DNA from 3 places in the Glutamicibacter sp. genome. Region 3 is predicted to be linked to each of the others. Evidence: riboswitches for the same ligand, from Rfam matches in the RefSeq annotation. Region 3 holds a riboswitch; each other region holds the start of a gene.

Region 1 (2,258 bases), on a different contig from region 3:
GGGAACAAGGGAGCATCAGTGATGAAGGGCGGAGGAAGGGCAACGCGCGGGCAGTGTCTGGCCTTGGCGATGCTGGGCTGCGCGGCACTTGGCTTCGGCGCGGCCACGCTCGGTGGCGGCAGCGGAGAATTGGCCGGGCCTCGGCTGACCGATGCGGCCTGGGTGTCCCAGGAAACGGGGGACTTCTCGGCCACTGCCGGGAGCGTTCAAAGCCCGGAGACCACTTGCCAAGGACGGAATTCGGCACCGAACCTGTTGCGGCTGGCTCCGGCAGATTCGGGCCTGGAGGCAACCGGTTATCTGGTCACCGTCCACGTGGATGGCGTGGTGCCGGCCGAATGGCAGTCCGGGACTACCTCGGAAGGCTATGAATTCCTGCCAGCGAACACCACCGTTGAGCTGCCGGCTTCCGCCACCGCTGCCGTCTGGGGCGTCAACGGAGGCTGGAACGCTAACTACCAGGGCAGCATCAGCGTCCAGGCACTGGGTCCGGGCGGTTGGAGTTCACCGGAAGTTTCCTACGATTGGGAAATCGCCTTCGACTTTGTCGGTGGAGGCTATGGCACCTGCACCGGGGGCTGAGGGCAGGCCCCGGTGCAGATGCATCGTTTGCGGAGCCTAGCTGGCCTCGGCGATGCTCACCGCGGTGGTCACCGGTACCGGATTGGCGAACAGATCCAGCACCGGGCAATGGGCGTCCACTGCCTGACGCAGTTCTTCATAGCGTTCGGCCGATTCCGGGCCGGCAATCTGAACGTCCAGATCCACCGACGAGAAGCCCGGGCGGATGGACTTGTCGATGCCGAAGAGGCCGCGGACATCGAGGTGGCCATTGGCCTGGATCTTCACCTCGTCCACCTGGATGCCGAGGTTCTGCGCGTACAAGCGGTAGACCACAACCTGGCAGGAGATGAGCGCGCCGAGGGCGTATTCCACGGGGCTTGCGGCCACGTCGTTGCCGCCCAGGGCCGCTGGCTCGTCGACCTGGAAAGTGTGCTTGCCCGAGACAATGTTGCTCGCTACCGAATCGAAGCCCTCGCCCTCGACGGTGAAGGTCAATTTGGCGTTTTGCGGGGCAGCCGAAATTCGTTCGCCCCACCCTTGGCCGGCTTCTTGCAGGCGTTGTGCGCGGTTTTCGGATACGGTCAGGGTTGATGCTGCATTAGACATGAGGAATTGATCCCCTTTCTGGCGCAAGGGGCGCCATCGCTTACGCACCTTGGCGCTCAAGATGCGTCGAATCTTCACCTGGGGCACCCCGCACCATGACGCAGGAGGGTTGCCGTCCACTCAGCCAGGGCTCAAAGAGTGGAACTCGTGATTCAGTGGTTCATTTCTATCGGTTGCGGGGCCAGCGCGTAAAGGGCAGAGGTAACTTTTCGTCACCGGGCATCTTGCCTGCGGGATCGCTAAGATGGAATCTAGCTCTCGGGCGCCCACTGCACGATCAATGAACGGCGAGTATGGAATTCCAGCTGACACTTTCTGCGGCCCAGACTTTGGTGACCGAATCCGAATACAACCTGGGCCAGTTCCTGTGCGATTCCGGAAAAGTGGAGATCGTCCACCGGGACATGAAGCCGGGATATTCCCGCATTTCCGCAATGGTGCTGCGCGAATCGGTGATGGTCGAGCTGGAAATCAACCGCGGCAATATCAGCTTCACCAGCTTCTGCAGCAAGCATCCGGGCGCCCAGTCCTGTGAAGATGTCGCTGCCTTGCTCATTGAGGTCACCACCGAAGAAGACCAGGGCTTCTTCGTCTCAGACTCCGGGGTGGATCCTTACGCATGGAAACGCAATAGCAAGCCGCAGTGGGAACGTACCCTTGACCGTCTCCTTCCAGTTATTTCCGATGAGCCGCTGGCCGCCGAGGAACCGCTGGGACTGATCCTCAAGGTGGTCAGCGAACCCCGCTACGGCGGCGAGGACGCGCTGACCTTGCAGGCGCGTCCGGCCCGCCGAGGCACCAAGAGCCCCTGGATCCAGACCGGGGTCAGCTGGCGCAATGTTGCCTTTGATACGCGCTTCTCAAAGAAGCAGCGTCGAGCGATCGTTGAACTGGACCGGCTGCGTGAACATGTTGAACAAGATAGCTACCGCCATTCGTGGGACCCCAAGGACTGGATCTCCCTGATGGATCTGCCAGGCCAGGACCTGCTGGATGCATTCGAAGCCCTGCGTGAAGCAGGAGTGCAGATCGTCAACGGCGGTTCCTCGGCCAAGGTTCCGGTGGAGTTCAGCGAGCAACCGGCCATG
Region 2 (2,258 bases), on a different contig from region 3:
ATCGAGAAGCAATACACCCGGGCGGCGGGCCAGTGCGCGAGCCAGCGAAACACGCTGGGCCATGCCTCCGGAGATCTCGCGCGGGCGCAGGCTGGCTGCATGGCTTAGCCCGGTCAGTTCGATCAATTCATCGATCAGCGCGTCACCGGAGCGCTTATCGGTTCCCGGCGCCAGGCCCAGTGAAATGTTCTGGCGAACCGAACGCCATGGCAGCAGCCGGGGCTCCTGGAAAGCAACGGCGCATAGCTCGTTGATGCCGTTGACCTCGCTGGCGCCGGTGCGGATGGCACCGGTAGAGGGGTGGTCCAAGCCCGAGACTGAACGCAGCAGCGTGGATTTTCCGCAGCCGCTGGCTCCAAGAATTGCCACAACTTGGCCCGCTGGAATTCGCAGGTTGATATCGGCTAGGACGGTGCGGCTTTCCTTCTTGGTGGTGAAGGTCCGGGACACGTTGCTGAACTGCACGTCCAGGGCACTTGAAGCTGAGGCGGCTGAAGCTGCCTCGGGCGCTGCAATGGTAAGAGCCATGTTCATCTCCATCGGTCCTGGCGGTAGCACCGGCCTGCGGAGCAAGAGCTCCGAAGGTGGTTGCTGCGGCGTCAAAGAGCCAGATCTCTCGGCCGCTCGGGATGGTTACTCATCTATTACAACGAGTCGAACGATTTGAACGCAAATCTCGCGTAATATGAAAAAATCTTCGACAACTACGTCACATTGCCCAGAAATTTCGTTATTTATTTTATTGAAGGTCGGTTTGGTCGACATTAGGCAAAACTTTGCAACTCATCTTCGGCAGGACGGGGGGTAGGCTGTGAAATTTGAGGATGGGCCCTTCGGGTTCTGAGGCGAAATGTGACTTCGTGGCTTGGAAACACCGGAATATTACCGTTACAAATGAATCACGACCCATCCAGAGCGGCTGAGAGATCTGGCTCCACGACGCCGCAGCAACCACCCGAAGAGCGGGACGGTGCTACCGCCAGGACCGATGGAAAGAATTGAGAACCCTGATGCCTATTGGTGAATCGCACAATGCCCTCGGGCTGGACTTCAATCAGCTCAGTGACCCTTCGCAGGTCACCGCGCTGGACCTGGACAAGTTTGAAGAACAGCTGCCGACTAGGCAATTGCTGAAAATCACCCCCGGACCAAGCGCGGACGAGCAGTACGACCGGCTGGCCGAAATCTTCCGCCCCGTTTTTGCGCAGATCGCCGCGACCGCCAAGGACCGCGACCTTAACCGCGTGCTTCCATTCGAGCAGGTAGGCCTGCTGAATCGCGAGCGTTTCGGCGCGCTGCGCCTTTCCGTTGCCGACGGGGGCTATGGTGCACGGCTGGTGGATGTCTTCCGCTTGCTCATCGAGCTTTCCGAGGCGGACTCCCACGTAGGCCAGCTGTGGCGCGCGCATATCGCATTCGTTGAGAACGTCTTGGCGCTGGATGACGAAGAACTGCGCAAGAAGTGGGTCGCTCGCATCGCTGCCGGGCAGATTATCGGCAACGCCTACACCGAACGCGGCGGCAACGCCCTGGGCACCTTGAACACCAAGGCCAGCGTCTTGGATGGACGCTGGGTGATCGACGGCGAAAAGTACTACTGCACCGGCACCATTTTCGCCGACTGGACCACCGTTGCAGTGGCCCACCCGGAGCTCGCCGGCCGCCAGATCGCTGTGGTCTCCACCCAGCGCAGCGGCGTCAAGATCCTCGACGACTGGGATGGATTCGGCCAAGGGCTCACCGGAACCGGTACCACCGAATTCCACCAGGTCCCGGTGGATTGCTTCATGCCGCAGCAGACCAATGACTCCGAAGCGGCGATCTTCCAGCTGGTGCTCATGGCCGTGCAGGCCGGCATCGCCCGCGCCGCACTGAACGACCTGCGCAGCGCGGTGCAGGCGCGCACGCGCATCTTCACCACCGGAACTGGGGTGCCGGTATACCAGGAACCCCAGGTCCTCCAGCTGGTGGGCGAAGTTTCCGCGGAGTCCTTCGCGGCCGATTCCGTGGTGATCGGCGCAGTCCTTGAAGTTGAAGCCGCCTTGGGCGATCCGGGACTGAACGACGAGGAACGCTACGCAGTATGCGAGCTGGCCGCCAACCGCGCGCAAACCGTGGTGCAGCCACTGGTCATCGGCGTGACCAGCAAGCTCTTCGACGCACTGGGCGCCTCTTCCACCAGAAGCGGCTGCAACCTGGACCGGCACTGGCGCAATGCGCGCACCATCGCCACGCATAACCCGGCGATCTACAAGGCG
Region 3 (2,258 bases):
GGTGGCGCCCATGGCCTGCGCTGCTTCGACAACGCCATTGCCAAGCTGGCTGATGTTCTGCTCCACAAAGCGGGCGAAATAGGGGATCGCATTGATGGTCAGCGGCACGATAACCGCCGCGGTGCCGATGGTGGTTCCCACAACAAATCGGGTGAACGGGATGATGGCGATCAGCAGTATGAGGAATGGGAAGGAACGGATCGTATTGACCAGCCCGTCAACGATTCGGTGCAGTCGCGGACGTGGGCGCAAACCGTTGGGAGACATTGAGTACAGCCAAATACCCAGCGGGGTTCCCAGGAGAATCGCGATCGGGATGGAGACCAGCAGCATCGCAAAGGTCTGCGCCATGGCCACCCAGATTTCCGGGGCAAGTTCGATGATGCGGTCAAGGTTGAAAGCTGCTGCGCTGCCGTTGCTCGTGGCTAGCACTACTGTCGTGAAGTTCATTGGTAATCCAGGTTCTCTATACGCGGGCTACGGTGGCAGCGAGGGCTTGGGCCTGCTTGGGCTGGCGGGTCAGCGTGATTTCGTCACTGATCAGGTAGCGGCCGATTGGCGTCGTCGGTTCAAAGCTTGGTTCTTGCAGCGAGCTCAAGGCGAACTCTTCGACTACCGCTCCGTCTTCCATGACCGAAACCTTGTCGGCAATGGCTTTAATGACGTTCATCTCGTGGGTGACGATGACGGTGGTGATGCCAAGGCTGGCGTTGATGTCGCTGAGGTACTGCAGCACCGAGGTTGTCGTTCTTGGATCCACGGCACTGGTTGGCTCATCGCACAGCAGGACCTTGGGTTCGGTGACCAGCGCGCGGGCAATGGCGATGCGCTGTTTCTGGCCGCCCGAAAGCTGTCCAGGATAGGCGGTGGCCTTGTCAGCGAGGTCTACAATGGACAGCGCTTCCAGCGCGCGTTCACGGCGTTGCTTTTTCGGAACACCGGCGAACTTCAGATTCAGCTCGACATTCTGTTGCGCGGTGCGATTGTTAAGCAGGTTGAAGTGCTGGAAAATCATCCCGATTTCGTGGCGCTGCTTTCGCAGGTCTCCTTCACTGAGCCCGGTCAGCTCGACGCCGTCCACGATGACCTGGCCCGACGTGGGACGCTGCAGCAAATTGATATTGCGCAACAGCGTTGATTTGCCGGCACCGGAAAATCCGATAATTCCGTGGATGGTTCCGGCCTGGATTTCCAGTGAGACATCCTTGACGGCTGTGAATTGATCTTTGCTCTTGCCAAAAGCGGTCGTTACGTTTTCAAGACGAATCATCATCGCTCCCTTGGTGCGTGGTTGTGCGGAGCGTACCTCGCGAGAATCATCTGTGATCCACAGATTTTCCGTCGCGAAGTGAAAGTACTCCATCGGTCCTGGCTGTAGCACCGCTCCCTTTCGGGTGGTTGCTGCGACGTCGTTGAGCCAGATCTCTCAGTCGCTCTGGATGGTGTGTGTTCGGTTGTACGAGCCGAACAATTCAAGTCTGTAGTCCATGCCCGCAGGCCGGCAAGCGTTACTTCAATCGGCGTCATCAAGTCATAGTCCGGCCGGTTCCACATGGAAATCGCGCAACAATCCACGTAGCAATCTGACATATTTCGCTACTTTTCCCTTCTATGACGGAACCTTTGGAGTTCTGCCCCCGCTCGCTGACTTTCCCCAGCAATCATGGGTGGGGAATTCGGCGATGCCTTCGATGGTTGTAGTGGATTGCAGACCAACGAGAGGACCTCATGAAGATCGCAATTACCGGTGCCACCGGACAGCTTGGAAATCTAGTCATCGACGCATTGCTGGCTCGTGGGGCGAATGCCGCTGACCTGGTCGCCATTGGCCGCTCCGAGCAGAAGCTGGAACCGCTGGCGGGCAAAGGCTTGGAAACCCGCGTTGCCGATTACAACGCCCAGCCAACTCTGGTGTCCGCACTCGAAGGCGTAGACAAGCTGCTGCTGATCTCGGCCAGCAAAGTAGGCCAGCGCGTCGCCCAGCACGAGAACGTCATCAACGCAGCCAAGCACATGGATGTCTCGCTGATCGCCTACACCTCCATTGCCAACGCCCTGACCGGCGGCATGAAGCTCGCCGACGAGCACATCGCCACCGAGCGCCTGCTTGCCGGATCCGGCATCGACTACGTGCTGTTGCGCAATGGGTGGTACATCGAGAACTACACCGACCAGCTGATGGGCTACCTCAACAGCGGCATGGTGCTCGGTGCAGCGGGCGAGGGCAAAATCAGCGCTGCCGCCCGTGCCGATTATGC

Evidence for each region. Region 3 has a riboswitch for S-adenosylmethionine ahead of ACRDT3_RS14210 (methionine ABC transporter ATP-binding protein). Riboswitches for the same ligand answer to the same signal wherever they lie in the genome.
Region 1: linked by a shared signal. The riboswitch ahead of ACRDT3_RS15000 (OsmC family protein) and the one ahead of ACRDT3_RS14210 (methionine ABC transporter ATP-binding protein) in region 3 are both predicted to bind S-adenosylmethionine.
Region 2: linked by a shared signal. The riboswitch ahead of ACRDT3_RS15985 (acyl-CoA dehydrogenase family protein) and the one ahead of ACRDT3_RS14210 (methionine ABC transporter ATP-binding protein) in region 3 are both predicted to bind S-adenosylmethionine.

The regions. Positions count from the first base shown of each region.
Region 1 covers NZ_JBOGEG010000030.1:14,809-17,066, forward strand. Annotated here, with positions in the region: gene ACRDT3_RS14990 (hypothetical protein) at 1-22, shown strand, start outside; gene ACRDT3_RS14995 (hypothetical protein) at 22-582, shown strand; gene ACRDT3_RS15000 (OsmC family protein) at 619-1,170, opposite strand; SAM riboswitch class IV at 1,202-1,323, opposite strand; gene ACRDT3_RS15005 (DEAD/DEAH box helicase) at 1,464-2,258, shown strand, end outside.
Region 2 covers NZ_JBOGEG010000035.1:35,115-37,372, forward strand. Annotated here, with positions in the region: gene ACRDT3_RS15980 (ABC transporter ATP-binding protein) at 1-528, opposite strand, end outside; SAM riboswitch class I at 534-636, opposite strand; SAM riboswitch class I at 904-995, shown strand; gene ACRDT3_RS15985 (acyl-CoA dehydrogenase family protein) at 1,011-2,258, shown strand, end outside.
Region 3 covers NZ_JBOGEG010000026.1:51,327-53,584, forward strand. Annotated here, with positions in the region: gene ACRDT3_RS14205 (methionine ABC transporter permease) at 1-450, opposite strand, end outside; gene ACRDT3_RS14210 (methionine ABC transporter ATP-binding protein) at 467-1,273, opposite strand; SAM riboswitch class I at 1,357-1,446, opposite strand; gene ACRDT3_RS14215 (NAD(P)H-binding protein) at 1,729-2,258, shown strand, end outside.